DNA from 2 places in the Micromonospora sp. WMMC250 genome. Region 1 is predicted to be linked to the other one. Evidence: riboswitches for the same ligand, from Rfam matches in the RefSeq annotation. Region 1 holds a riboswitch; the other holds the start of a gene.
What was found. A riboswitch is a leader RNA that binds a small molecule or an ion and turns the genes downstream of it on or off. The one in region 1 is predicted to bind thiamine pyrophosphate.

Region 2: another riboswitch for thiamine pyrophosphate. It lies ahead of thiE (thiamine phosphate synthase); the one in region 1 lies ahead of O3438_RS29235 (ECF transporter S component).

Annotation. Positions count from the first base shown of each region.
Region 1 is NZ_JAPZBJ010000002.1:6,419,456-6,426,712, reverse strand. It holds gene O3438_RS29260 (acyl-CoA dehydrogenase family protein) at 1-408, opposite strand, end outside; gene O3438_RS29255 (DUF6328 family protein) at 495-998, opposite strand; gene O3438_RS29250 (SIS domain-containing protein) at 1,157-1,906, opposite strand; gene O3438_RS29245 (alpha/beta fold hydrolase) at 2,010-2,840, opposite strand; gene O3438_RS29240 (hypothetical protein) at 3,176-3,640, shown strand; TPP riboswitch at 3,779-3,883, shown strand; gene O3438_RS29235 (ECF transporter S component) at 3,957-4,544, shown strand; gene O3438_RS29230 (ABC transporter ATP-binding protein) at 4,663-6,093, shown strand; gene O3438_RS29225 (energy-coupling factor transporter transmembrane component T family protein) at 6,090-6,890, shown strand; gene O3438_RS29220 (hypothetical protein) at 7,077-7,257, opposite strand, start outside.
Region 2 is NZ_JAPZBJ010000002.1:5,754,184-5,761,440, forward strand. It holds gene O3438_RS26090 (ThuA domain-containing protein) at 1-5,332, opposite strand, end outside; TPP riboswitch at 5,634-5,743, shown strand; gene thiE (thiamine phosphate synthase) at 5,738-6,364, shown strand; gene thiO (glycine oxidase ThiO) at 6,361-7,257, shown strand, end outside.

The sequences.
Region 1 (7,257 bases):
GAGGCCGAGCCCGCCGTACTTCCGGTCGATCTTCATGCCGAACGCGCCGAGGTCGGCCAGGCCGTGGAACACCGAGTCCGGAATGGAGCCGTCGCGTTCGATGGCCGCGCCGTCCACCTCGGTGGTCAGGAAGGTGCGGAACCGGCCGAGGAAGTCCTCGGCGCGCGCCACGTCGCCCGGGTCGGATCGGGGCCACGGGTCGATCAGGTCGAGCCGGAACCGACCGAGGAACAGTTCCTTGCCGAAGCTGGGTCGGTCCCAGGTGGACTCGCGAGCGGCCTCGGCGACCTGCCGGGCCTCCTTCTCGGAGACCTGCCCGGCCTCTGCCGGTAGTGGCGCGGCGGCACCTGTGGTGGCTGTGGAGTCGGGATCGTCCGGTGCCGATCGGCCGTTCTGCGTCGTGGTCACGGCTGCCCCCTCGAAGCTCGATGCGGCTACCGCCACGCTACCCCCGGTTGTTACCCAGGGGTAGCGGTGCGTGCAGATCGGGGCGGTCAGCGACCGATGGTCGTGTCCGGATCATCGTCATCGTCGTCGATGTCGTCCTCACCCCAGTTGCGCCGGACGAACGGCAGGATCATCCAGAACACGAGGAACCAGATGCCGGTCAGGGCACTGAGCAGGAAGGCGATCGGCCGGTCCAGCACGAAGTCGGTGATCAGCAGCACCGCGCTGACCATGGCGATCAGCATGAAGGCGAGGCCACCGGTGGCCATCCGGTGCGCGAACCGCACCAACTCCGGCTTGCGCCCCTGGCGGAACAACGCCCGGTGGAACGCCACCGGCGAGATGATCAGTGCGGTGGCGGCGGCCGCCGCGAGCAGCGCGACGATGTAGACGTCTCGCTGAAACTCGCTGGTCCGGGTGAACCCGTTACTGAACGGCAGGGTGAGCAGGAAGGCGAAGAGGATCTGCACGCCGGTCTGCGCGACCCGCAACTCCTGGAGCAGGTCGGCGAAGTTGCGCTGCCAGCGCTGCTTCTCGGTCTCCTTGGACACGCGCTACCTCCGGTGAGACGCTACTGCCGGCGGTCCCGGCCGCCGGCAGCAACGCCAATGCCCCACCCGCCCGAGCGCGAAACAGGTTCACGACATATCCCGTTCACCTCGGGGACGCACCTCGGCCACAAGCGCCGGCCGAGCCGTCGCCGGCAGCCTCAGGACCCGCGCCGGATCCGACCCGCGTACCGGGCCTCCAACTCGGTGTTGTGCGCGTCGCCGTCCGGGATGTTCGCCGACAGGTAGACCGGCGGCCGCTCCCCTGCCGCCAGCAACCGCGCCACCACCTCCACGGTGACCTGCTGGGCGAGCAGGGCCGCGGTGATCGAGGAGACCGCGCCGACCGCGCCACCGCCGGGAAGGGGCAGTGTCGCGTCGCCGTACGGAGCTCCGTTGTCGAGCACCACGTCGGCGAGGTCGCTCAGCTTGCGCCCGGACGGGTGCCGGGAGGTCATTCGGCCGGAGTGCTGCGCCGAGGTGATCGCCACCAGCCCGTGGCCGCGCTCCTTGACCAGGCTGGCGAACTCCACCATCGCCCCGTTGACCCCGGAGTTGGAGGCGAGCACGAACACGTCGGTGGGCCGCACCGGGGCCAACTCGTAGAGGCGGTGCGCCACGCTCGGGTCCCGTTCCAGCATCGGACCGAGCCGGTCGGCGGGTTCACCGCCGAGCAGCACCAGGTCGCGCAGCGCGATCCGGTTGGTCGGCACCAGACCACCCGCCCGACCCGCGATCTCCATGGCGAGGGCCTCCGAGTGCCCCGTGCCGAACGCGTGCACCACACCGTCGGCGCGTACGGCCTCGGCGATCAGGTCGGCGGCCCGGCCCACCGCCTCCCGCTGGCTGGCGGCCACCCGGCCGATCGTCTCGGTCACCACGGCCAGGTAGTCGTCGGCACTCACCGTCATGCGTCCTCCGTCGTCCGATTGCGGGCCAACCAGTCAACCGCGCCCCCGCGGAGCACGTCGACCAGGGGTACCGACGGCCACCACCGGATCGACCCACCGCCACTCAGGCCGTTCCGCCGGCCCGGGCCAGGATCGCTTCGGCGAGTGGGCCCGGCGCCGCATCCGGGATCCAGTGGCTGACACCGGCCAACTGTACGAAGCGGTAGTCGCCGGTGACGTTCGCCGCGCACGCCTCGGCGGCGGGCCGGCCGATGGCGACGTCCCGGTCACTCCACACGTACGTGGTGGGCACCGCGACGGGGTCGACCGCGGCCAGGTCGGCGCGGGACATCGCCCGGTACCAGTTCAGCGCGGCGGTGAGCGCCCCCGGCTCGCGCATCGGGTCGGCGTAGCGGTCCACCCGGGTACGGTCGCCGACCCCGCTGAGCAGCTTGCGCAACGCGGTGGCATGCCACGCCAACAGCACCTTCTCCGCCTTGTCCGGCTTTCGGAACAGCGCGATGTACGACGACCGGGCCTTCTGCTGGCTGTCGTTGGTCAGGGCGTACGCCATGGCCGCCGGGTGTGGCACGGACACCGCGGTCAGGGTGCGGACCCGGTCGGCGTGCCGGGCGGCCACCGCCCAGGCCACCACCGCGCCCCAGTCGTGACCGACCAGGTGGACGGCGTCCAGGCCGAGGGCGTCGAGCACCGCCACCACGTCGGCGACCAACTCCGGGATGCGGTAGTCGGCCACCTCCGTGGGCCGCGCGCCCGGCGAGTAACCCCGCTGGTCCAGCGCGTAGGTGCGCAGGCCGGCGGCGTGCAGCGCCGGGACGACGTCGTCCCACTCACCGCTGTGCTGCGGGAAACCGTGCAGAAGCAGAACCGGTACGCCGTCCGGCGGACCACCGACGGTTACCTCGAACGTGAGACCTCGCGCGTCGACCCGCATGATCGTCAGCCTACCCACGGATCGGCGGAACCGCGTGCGGCGGCATTTGGCCCCTCATTACAGATGCGGGTGTGATATATGCGGCCATCACGCCTATGTGGCTCGGCGACCGAACGACCAAGCCTTCAAGCCGCACTAATCAACAGGGACCACCCTGTGTTTCCGCAACTCCGCACATCTTGTCGCTCGCAGCCCACCCGCCCTTCTCATCGGATCGATCGCAAGCATTGCCAAGCCAGCAGCCGTGTGGCAGCATTCACTCACATCAACGGCCAGAGTGACATTGCTGGCCCGCCTTTTACGGGGGATAAATGTCTCGACGCAAGTCTGCAATCATGGCGTTGGCCGCCCTCGCGGCAGCCGCCATAGCCATCCCAGGTCAGGCATCGGCCGCGCCACGTCCGGCCGAACCCGCGATCTCGAACGGAACAGAAGCGGACGTAAGTCCACTCGGTGTCACCGACGGGGACGTGACCAATCGGCTCCCTTCGAGCTACACGGTGAAGATCGCCGACCTCGGTGGCGGTTCCACCAGTTGCCCCACCTGGATCGCAACAGGTGCAAGCACCACCTACGCATGCACTACCTGGTGGCTACCATCAGGGCAATCCGACGACCAGATTCGCGGGTCCAACTTCGACACGGACGCCTTCATGGTCGAATCGGCCTACACTGTCAAGGAAAACCGGACCGGTGGCCGCACCTACAATGTTCCGGCTTTCAAATGGGTCAAGTTTAGCGACGGGCTTAACGTGAACTGCTCGGTAAGTTCAGGTAAGGCTCTCTGCACGATCGGTTAAGACTTGCCTTTATTTCGGCATCACCGTAAGGGGTCCCGCACTTCGCCGGGACCCCTTACGCTGCATTACCCATAACTGCGTTCCGACGCCCATTTAAGTGACAACGAGTCACCCATGCTAGCCTTCGGGAGACAACTTCACATCCGACAGGGGAGCGCACAGCGCTGAGAGTGCGGGCACGCCCGCAGACCCTCGAACCTGATCTGGGTAATGCCAGCGCAGGGAGTTCGGTCGACCTCCAGCCGCGCCGCAGTCCGGTGCCACCGGACGCGGCGTGCGTCTTCTCCTGGTTCGTTCACTGAACTGGGAGCACAGCATGGACAACACCACAAACCGTTGGCGCACCATCGACATCATCATCGCGTCGGTGTTCGGGGTCGCCTTCGGCGTCATCTTCTGGGCTTGGGGCCTGTTGTGGTCTGCGACAGAGGGGGCCTTCACCTTCTTCCCGCCGGCTCAGGCTCTGCTGTACGGCGTCTGGCTGCTGCCCGGCGTGCTGGGCGGCCTGGTGATCAGAAGACCCGGCGCGGCCTTCTACTGCGAGTTCCTCGCCGCCCTCGTGTCCGTACTCCTGGGCAGCCAATGGGGCCTGGTCGCCGTCATGCAGGGCGCCTTCCAGGGGGTCGGCGCCGAGCTGGGATTCGCTGCCTTCCGGTACCGATCGTTTCGCCTTCCCGCGCCCGTCCTTTCCGGCACGCTGGCCGGCCTGGCTGCCGCGATCTTCGATCAGGTTCGGTACTACAGCGAACTAGATTTTCTCAGCTTCCGGCTGCCCATCCTCGTCATCACGATCGTCAGCGCCACCGTGATCGCCGGCCTCGGCGGCTGGCTGCTCACCCGGGCCTTGGCCGACACCGGCGTCCTGGACCGCTTCCCGGCAGGCCGCAACCGCGCCCTCATCTGACCCGCCCACTCGCGTCGATCATGAGGTTGACAGGCGGATGGATCGCCAGAACCACGTCAACCTCATGATCGACCGTTCACAGGGTGGGGCACGGGGTTTAAGAGGGGCGGGTTCGGTGGTGGGCGGAGTACTGCTGCGGGGGTTCGGCTGGCGGCACGCTGGGCGGCGGGCCTGGGCTCTGCGTGGGGTCGACCTGCGGGTCGAGGTCGGCGAACGGGTTTTGCTGCTCGGCCCCTCGGGGGCCGGCAAGAGCACCCTGCTCAGCGCGCTGGCCGGGCTGCTCCCCGAAGACTCCGGTGAGCAGGAGGGCATCGTCGAGATCGACGGGCTCGACCCCCGCAAGGGACGGGAGCGCGTCGGCATCGTCTTCCAGGACCCGGAAACCCAACTGGTGATGGCGCGCTGCGGCGACGACGTCGCCTTCGGGCTGGAGAACCGGGGTGTGCCGACCGACGAGATCTGGCCCCGGGTGGACGAGGCGCTGCACCGCGTCGGCTTCCCGTACCCCCGGGACCGCAACACGGCAGCGCTCTCCGGCGGCGAGAAGCAACGCCTCGCCCTGGCCGGCGCGCTCGCCCTCCGCCCCGGCCTGCTGCTGCTCGACGAGCCGACCGCCAACCTCGACCCGGCCGGGGCCGAGCTGATCCGGCAGGCGGTGGCCGGCGCGCTGGACTCCGACACCACACTGATCCTGGTCGAGCACCGGGTCGCCGAGGCGCTGCCACTGGTCGACCGGGTGGTGGTCCTGGCACCCGGCGGCGGGGTCCGCGCGGACGGCACACCCGAAGCCGTCTTCGCCGCCCACGGCGCCGCCCTGGCCGCCGAAGGGGTGTGGGTGCCGGGTCACCCCGTCGCGCCCCGCCCGGCCACCGCCGCGGCCGGGGAGCTGTTGCTCACCGCCGACCGGCTCGGCCTGCCACCCCGGCTGGCCTCCACCGACCTTCGGGTACGCGCCGGCGAGGCGCTCGCCGTCCGCGGACCCAACGGCGTCGGCAAGTCCACCCTGGCGTTGCTGCTGGGCGGGCTGCTCCGGCCGGGCACGGGGCGGGTCACCGCGTCCGCCGAGTTGGCCGGCGCGGACCACCGCACTCCCCCGCACCGCTGGCGCGCCCCCGCCCTGGCCCGCCGGATCGGCTCGGTCTTCCAGGACCCGGAGCACCAGTTCGTCACGAGCACTGTCTTCGACGAGCTGGCGCTCGGCCCCCGCCGGACCGGTCAACCCGAGTCGGCCGTCAGGGAGACAGTGGCCGAACTGCTGGAACGGCTGCGGCTGGCCCGACTCGCCGCTGCCAACCCGTACACCCTCTCTGGTGGTGAGGCGCGGCGGCTGAGCGTGGCGACCGCCCTGGCCACCGCGCCCCGCCTGTTGATCTGCGACGAACCCACCTTCGGTCAGGACCGGCGGACCTGGCGGGAGCTGGTCGACCTCTTCGCCGACCTGCGCGACGCCGGACACGGCGTCGTCGCAGTCACCCACGACGCGGACTTCGTCGCCGCGCTCGCCGACCGCAGCGTCACCCTACGGGCGACCCCGGGCGACGACCGATGATCGGCATCGAGCCGGTCGCCGCGCCCGGTGCAACACTGGCCCGCCGTAACCCGGTGGCGAAGCTCGCCGCCGCCCTGATCTTCTCGTTCACCCTGCTGGCCACTCTGGACCCGGTGGCGCCGGCGATAGCCATCGCGCTCGAACTCGCCGTGCTGCCGCTGTTCGGCATCCGCTACCGGGTGCTGGCGCGACGGGCCTGGCCACTGCTCCTCAGCGCCGTCGGCATCCTGGTCACCCTGGTGCTCTTCGCCGCCGACCGGTCCGGCCGGGTCCTGCTGGACGCGGGACCGGTGTTCGTGAGCACCGGCGTGCTGCTCACCGCGCTCGGCCTGGTGCTGCGGGTCTTCGCGGTGGCCCTGCCCGGTGTGATCGTCTTCGCGACCACCGACCCCACCGACCTGGCCGACGCCTTGATCCAGAACGCGAAAGCGCCGGCCCGGTTCGCCATCGGAGCGCTCGCCGCGTTCCGGCTGGTGCCGCTGCTCGGTCAGGAGTGGCAGATGATCAGCATGGCGCGGCGGGCACGGGGCGTCGACGCGGGACGCAACCCTTTCGCCAAGCTGCGACTGTTCGCCTCCACCGCGTTCGCGCTGCTGGTCGGGGCGATCCGCCGGGGCACCCGGCTGGCAGTGGCGATGGACGCGCGTGGCTTCGACGCCGGTACGCCCCGAACCGTGGCCCGCCGCCAGCACTTCACCCGCACCGACTGGCTCCTCGTCGCCGGCGCGGCAGCCCTGGCCGGGGCGGCCCTGGCCACGAGCGTCCTCCTCGGCACCTTCCGCCCCCTGATCGGCTGAGCGCGCCGCTCCGCCGCCTGGGCGCCCGCCCGCCGCCCGCCCCGCCGCCCGCCGCTGGCCACCCGCCGCCAAGATCCGCGCAACAACAGGATGTAGTGGCCTCGTTGGCGGAGGAGGCCACTACATCCCTGATATTGCTGCCACGTCCTGGCGCCCCCGCTCCGTGGGGGGCGCCGGGACGTCCGATCAGCTGCGGCGGAAGGCGTAGCGGCGGGTCTGGCCGGCCTGTTGGCTGCGGCCGCCGCCCGAGCGACCGCCGCGGCCCTGGGGCGGTCCGGCCGTCGGTGCCGCCGGTCGCCCGGCAGACTTCGGCAGGTCTCCCACCGCCGGGGCGTCGACTGCCGCGGGCACGTCGATCGACGTCGTC
Region 2 (7,257 bases), 670 kb from region 1:
CGACCACTGTCGCGATGCCCGAGGTCGGGTCGACAGCCTGCCAGGACACCCGGACGTCCTGGCTGTCACCGTAGAGCTGGCCGTCGGCGATACCGGAGACCAGCAACGTCGGCTTGGTGCCGTCGATCTTCAAGATCGCCGACTTGAGCGTCTCGACGTTGCCCGCCTTGTCGGTCGAGCGGTACAGCAGCTCGTGCTGCCCGTCGCCGGTCACCTCGACCGGCGTCGTGTACGGCGTCCACGCGCCACCGTCGAGCGACCACTCCACCGTCTTGACACCGGAACCGGCGTCGGTGGAGGCCAGCACGACCGGGATCGTGCCGTTGTGCCAGCCGGCGTCGTTCGCCGGAGCGAACGTCGCTGTGGTCACCGGCGCAGTGGCGTCGATCTTGGCCGAGACGGTCTTGGTCGCCTCCACGTTGCCGGCCTTGTCGGTCGAGCGGAACCGCAGCTCGTGCTCGCCGTCACCGGTGACCTCCACCGGGGCGGTGTACGCCGTCCAGGTGGTGGCCCCGTCCAGCTGGTACTCGGTGCTGGCGAGCCCGCTACCGCCGGCCTCGTCGGCGGCGGTGAGGGTCACCGTCACCGGCCCGGTGTACCACCCCTCGGTCGGGGTGCCGGACACCGACGCCGTGGTCACCGGCGCGGTCTCGTCGGCCACCTTCGTGCTCAACCGGAAGTAGTCGAACGCGGCGGTCTTCGAGGCCGTCTGGTTGGCGCCGAGGGTGAACAACCCGACCTTCGGGGTGGCACCCACAGCGGTGTTGGTCAGCGCCTCCAACGCGGTCCAGGTCGTCCCGTCGGCCGAGTACGACGCGGTGAACGTGTCACCGGTGCGGGCCAACCGGAGGTGCCACACGGCACTGGTCAGGCTGGTCACCTCCGGCTGCGGGTTCTGGACCGCCCCGGCGATCTCGCTGCGGAACTCGATCCGCCGCGTCACCGCCGAGCCGGCCTGGTTGTCCGCGATGAAGTCGAACTTCAGGTAGTTGTCGTCGTCGGCCTGCACGAGCAGACCGGCCTGCTGGTACTGCTCGTTCAGCAGACTGCCGTCGACCTTCGTCTCCAGGGTCCAGTCGCCCGACGGCGCGGTCTGGAGGATGAAGTTCTTCGGCCCGGTGTTGTCGGTGCCGTAGATGTCACCGTTAGGCACGTCGATGCGCAGCGCGCCACCGGTGACCCGGTAACCGGTCGGGTCCTCCCGAAGGATCGCGTCCCACCGGCACTTGTCCAGCGTGTCACCGTTGAACTCGTCCGACGGGTCGACCGGGCCGGCCGGGGCGTCCGGCGTGACCTGGAACGAATCGAAGGCCGCGTTGACGACCGGTGCCTCGGTGCCGCCGTTGAGGGCGAAGACCCCGATGCGCGGGTTGGTGATGCCGGCGAGCGCGGCCGAACGGCCGACCGGGGTGAAGGTCTGCCCGTCGGCCGAGACGGCCGCGGTCAGGTTCGTCCCGTCGCTGGTGACCCGCAGGTACACGGTGTCACCCGCCGGAGCGGCGATCCTGTCGGCAGCCTCGTTGCGCGGCGTGGCGGCGGCCTCCCGAATGAACTCCACCGACCGGCTGCCGTTGTACAGCAGGTCCAGCTTGGCGTAGTTGTCGTCGTCGCCGTACACCAGCAGACCTGCCTGCTGGTAGTTGGCCGTCACCGGGAGGGTGACCTTGGTGGTCATCTCCCAGGCGCCGGTCGGCGCCGGCTGGAGCACCAGGTTGGTGGCGTCGTTGCGAGCGCCGTAGAGGTCACCAACGCCGGTGGGCAGCAGGAGCGCGCCGCCGCTGAGCGAGTAGAGCTGGTTCTCCCGGATGACGCTGGTCCAGCGCTCCTTGTCGAGGCTGTTGCCGTTGAAGTCGTCCGAACGCGCCCCGAAGCAGGACGTGTCCGGAGCGTCCACCCGCACCGGCACCGTGGCGTACGCCTTGGCGCCCTTGCTGTCGGTCACCGTGAGGGTGGCCGTGAAGGTGCCCGGGGTGGTGTACGTGTGGCTGGCGTCCACAGTGGTCGCCGTGCCCCCGTCACCGAAGTCCCAGGCGTACGTCAACGGGGCGTCGCCCTCGGCGTCGGTGGCCGTGCCGTCGAACGCGACGGTGACCGGTGCGGTGCCGGTGGCCGGGGTGGCCGTGGCACTGACCACCGGCGGCGCGTTCTCGGTGACACCGCGACCGACGAAGTCCATCCAGTTGACGTTGAACAGCGAACCGGAGCCGCCGTTCGGGTCACGGGCCAGGAAGTACAGCGAGCCGCTCGCGGCACCGGTGACCGGCGCGCTCACGTCCGTGTACGTCTGCCACCCGCCGGTCGCCGGCACGGTGGCCGTGGCGACCACCGGTCCGTCGACAGCGCCCGCCCGGACCTCGATGCGACCACCTGCGGCGGCCGAGGCGGCCCGGAACCGGATCTCGGTGATGTTGGTCAGGTTCGCCGGGGCGACCGACCACCAGTCACCGTCCTCGATGAACGCGATGCTCTGCCCGCCGCCGGCGGTGTCGGTGGCGGCTTCCCGCTGCACGCCGGCGTCGCCGCCGCCGGTGCTCACCGGAGCGCGCCCGGTGGCGGTGAAGTACTCGGCCTGCTTCTGCTTCGGCTGCAGGACCTCGATCTGCCGGCCGGTCAGGGCACCGGACCCGCCGGCACCACCCTCGTCGGTGTAGGTGGCCTCGAAGACCGCGAAGACGTTCGCCTCGGCGCCGTGCCCGGAGGCGAGCGACGTCTGGACGGTGCCGGTGCAGCCGGTGTGCTGCTCCAACGGGTGGGCGTGCTCGTCGTGACCGAGCAGCACCTGGAGCCCGACCTTGTCGCAGTCGATCTCCCCGTCCTCGGGGTCGGTCACCTTGATCGAGTAGCGGACCTGGTCGCCCCAGTTGAAGAAGCCGCCGTCCGGTGGGAACTCGATGGAGACCGTCGGAGCGGTGTTGCCCACGGTCACCGGTACGTTGGCCACCGCGGTCCGACCCTTGGGGTTGGTGACGGTGAGCTGGGCGGTGTAGTTGCCCGCCGTGGCGTAGGTGTGCGTCGGGTTGGCCTCGGTCGAGGTCTGCCCGTCGCCGAACGTCCAGGCGTAGGTGAGCGCCCCACCGTCCGGGTCCCGGGAGCCGGCGCTGGAGAACGTCACGGTCAACGGCGCCGGACCCGAGGTCGGGTTGGCGGACGCCGCCGCGATCGGGGCACGGTCACCGGCGGTGTAGTCGATCCGGTAGACGCCGGAGTTGTCGTTGTTGCCGCCGAAGCCGCTGCCCCACTCGATCAGGTACAGCGCGCCGTCCGGACCGAACTCGAAGTCCATCGGCCGGATCATGCTCATGCCGGTGAGCAGCTGGTTGATGTCCACAAGCGACTTGCCGTCGGCGGTCACCTGCATCGTGTACATCTTGTTCTGGTTCCACTCGCCGAGCAGAGCCTTACCGTCGTAGTACGCCGGCCACTTCCGGTTGGAGTTGAGGTCGGCGTCGTAGCGGTAGACCGGGCCACCCATCGGGGCGCCACCGCCGCCGATCTCCGGGTAGCGCGCGTCACCGGCGTACCCGTAGTCGACGGTCGCGGGGACGACCGGCGGGAGGTTGGTCAGGCCGGTGTTGTTGGGCGAGTTGTTGACCGGTGCGGCGCAGTCGAACTTCGGGCCGCTCGGACCGGACGGGAACGTGTAGTCGTTGTAAGCCTCGTTCGTGCCCGTGCAGTACGGCCAGCCGTAGTTGCCCGGGGTGACGATGTTCCACTCGACCAGACCGCGGGGGCCCCGGTTCGGGTTGTCCGAGTTGGCGTCCGGCCCGTAGTCGCCGACGTACAGCGTGTTGGTCTTCGGGTCGGTGCCGATCCGGAACGGGTTGCGGAAGCCCATCGCGTAGATCTCGGGACGGGTCTTCTCGGTGCCGGCCGGGAAGAGGTTGCCCGACGGGACCGTGTACGTCCCGTCGTCCTCCGGGTGGATCCGGATCACCTTGCCGCGCAGGTCGTTGGTGTTGGCGGAGGTGCGCTGCGCGTCGTAGTCCTGGCGGCCCGCCCGCTCGTCGATCGGCGTGTACGAGTTCGACTCGAACGGGTTGGTGTTGTCACCGGTGGCCAGGTACAGGTTGCCGTCGCTGTCGAAGGTCATGCTGCCGCCGGCGTGGCAGCAGGTGTTGCGCTGGGTGTCGACCCGTAGCACCTGCTTCTCACTGGCCAGGCTGATGGTGTCGCCGGTGACCGTGAAGCGGGACAACAGGTTGCGGGTGACCCCGTCGTTCGGGGCGTAGTAGAGGTACACCCAGTTGTTGGTGGCGAAGTCCGGGTCGAGCCGGATGCCGATCAGGCCGTCCTCGTTGCCGGTGAAGACGTCCAGGTCGACGGCGGTGACCGTGTTGCCGGTGTCCGGCTTCACGATCTGCACGCGACCGTCGCGCTCGATGTAGAAGACCCGCCCGTCGGGGGCGATGTCCAGCTCCATCGGGTTGCTGGTGTTGCTGTCCAGCGTGACCTTCTCGAAGTTGGAGGTCTTCGAGGCGCCGCAGTCGGCGTTCTCGACGCCGGCCGCGGTCCGGATGCCACCGAGCAGGTGGGAGAGGAACTGGGGCTCGGCGTACGACTCCCGGGTGTGCCCCAGGCCCGTGTACCAGGACCGGCCACCGTCGTAGTCCTGACACCAGGCGACCGGGTGGTCCGCACCCATCGCGCCGGCGCCGGGGGTGTAGCTCTTCTCGTCCAGGCTGGCCAGCACGTGGACGTCCGGCCGGGGGTTGGACTGGTAGTTGTACCACTCGTCGAACCGGGACCAGCGGTCCGGCAGACCGGCCGTGGACGGGTGGGCGTGATCCTCCACCTTGACCGTGGCCGTCTGGTTCTGCGGGTGGTTGGCGAAGTACGCGCCGACCAGGTCGCCGTACCAGGCCCAGCTGTACTCGGTGTCCGATGCGGCGTGGATGCCGACGTAGCCGCCGCCGGCCTTCACGTAGCGCTCGAACGCCGCCTGCTGCTCGGCGTTGAGCACGTCACCGGTGGTGGAGAGCCAGATCACCGCCTTGTACTTCGCCAGGTTGGCGTCGTTGAATGCGGCGCCGTCCTCGGAGTTGTCCACGGTGAATCCGTTGGCGGCGCCGAGTTGCTGGATGGCGGCGATGCCGGTGGGGATGGAGTCGTGCCGGAAGCCGGCGGTCTTGGAGAAGATCAGGACGGAGAAGGGATCGGCCGCTGCCTTTGGTGCCTTGGGCACCACCTGGCTGACCGGGGCGGCGGCTGGCGCCTCCCGTGGGGGGACCTGGGCGGCTGCCTGGGCAGGCGTGCCGAACAGGGTGGTCGAGGCCATGGCCAGGGAGATCAGGGTTGCGGTGATGGGTACGCGGGCACGACGAGAACGGGACACGCCGCCTCCTGTGTCGTAGTGACAGAGCTCGCGGGAGTCGGCTCGCCGAACGCCCTCCCTCATGGAGCCGGTGGTGACGCCGTGCCAGGGTGCCCCCACCGACATTTTGTCGAATCGCTGAACAAATTAATTCGGCTGGCTCGATGTCGGGCAAGATGCAGACGGGTAACGGTTCTGCAACGGCGGGCGACATTCCGAACAGGACCGTATGAAGTGCCCCATCGATCTTGCTCGTCGCGGCCGGCCCGGACGCCACCGAACCCGCCTTGGCAGACCGGCGGAACTGTCGTACGGTGACACGCAAGTAACCCACGGGAGCCCGGTGTACCGGGCTGAGAGGGGGGCTGACAGCCCCCGACCGTCGAACCTGATCCGGGTAATGCCGGCGCAGGGAGGAGTGTTGCCGTGCCGTCCCTGGGGCGACTGCATCTGATCACCGACACCCGACCCGGGCGTGACCCGCTCACAGTGGTCCGGGCCGCCCTCACGGCCGCCCGTGCCGACCTGGTGGTGCAGGTCCGGGTCGAGGATTCCGCCACCGACCGCGAGGCGTACGACCTGGCCCGGCGGGTGCTGGCGCTCTGCGATCCGTACGAGGCGACCTGCCTGGTCAACGACCGGTTGCACGTGGCGCTCGCGGTCGGTGCCGCCGGCGGACACGTCGGTGCCGACGACCTGCCGGTCGCCGCCGCCCGCCGGGTGCTCGGCCCCGCCGGAGTGCTCGGCGCCACCGCCCGCGCGCCGGGCACGGCCACCGAGGCGGTCGCGGCCGGAGCCAGCTACCTGGGCGTCGGGCCGTGCCACACCACCAGCACCAAGTCCGGCCTACCCGATCCCATCGGGCCCACCGGGGTACGCGCCGTCGTCGACGCCGTCGACGTGCCGGTCATCGCGATCGGCGGAGTGACCGCCGCGCGGGTGCCGGCGCTGCGGGCAGCCGGCGCGTACGGGGTGGCGGTCGTCGGCGCCCTCTCCGCCGCCGCCGATCCCGCGCGGGCGACGGCCCAGCTGATCGAGGCGCTGACGTGCTGACCGGCCGGTTCCCGTCACCGCCGTCGCGCGACCGGGTCCGGCCGGATGTGGCGGTGGTGGGGGCGGGACCGATCGGGCTGTCCATCGCCTGGCGGTGCGCCGCCCGAGGGCTGCGGGTGGTCGTACACGATCCGGCGCCCGGTTCGGGTGCCTCGGCGGTGGCCGCCGGCATGCTCTCCCCGGTCGCCGAGGCGTACTTCGGTGAACGGCAGTTGACCGACCTGCTGTTGGCGTCCGCCGAGCGCTGGCCGAGGTTCGCCGCCGAGGTGACCGAGGTGACCGGCGTCGACATCGGCTACCGGACCGAGGGCACCCTGATGGTCGGCCTGACCGGCGACGACCTGGCCGAGGCGCGCCGGCTGTGGGCGTACCAACAGGGGTTGGGTCTTCCGGTGACCCCGCTGCGCCCCACTGAGCTGCGCGACCGCGAGCCGGCGCTCGCCCCGAGGGTGCGCGGCGGCGCGCTCGCGCCCACCGACCACCAGGTGGACCCACGGCTGCTGGTGCCGGCGCTGCGCGCGGCGGCGCAGCAGGCCGGCGCGGCGCTGGTGCCGCAACCGGTTCGGCAGTTGTCCGACGTGGACGCTCGGGTGACGGTGGTCGCCGCCGGCTGCGGGGCCGCGGCACTCACCGGTCTGCCGGTGCGGCCCGTCAAGGGCCAGATCCTCCGCCTCCGCGCGCCCGACGGCGTCGCGCCGGGCTTCCGGCACGTCATCCGGGGGTACGCCGACGGCGAACCCGTCTACCTGGTCCCGCGTGTCGACGGTGAGGTCGTGCTCGGCGCGACAGTCGAGGAAAGGTCGGACACCACAGTCACCGCCGGCGCTGTGCAGCGACTGCTCCGTGCCGGAGTCGACCTGCTGCCGGAACTGGCCGAGTACGACCTGGTCGAG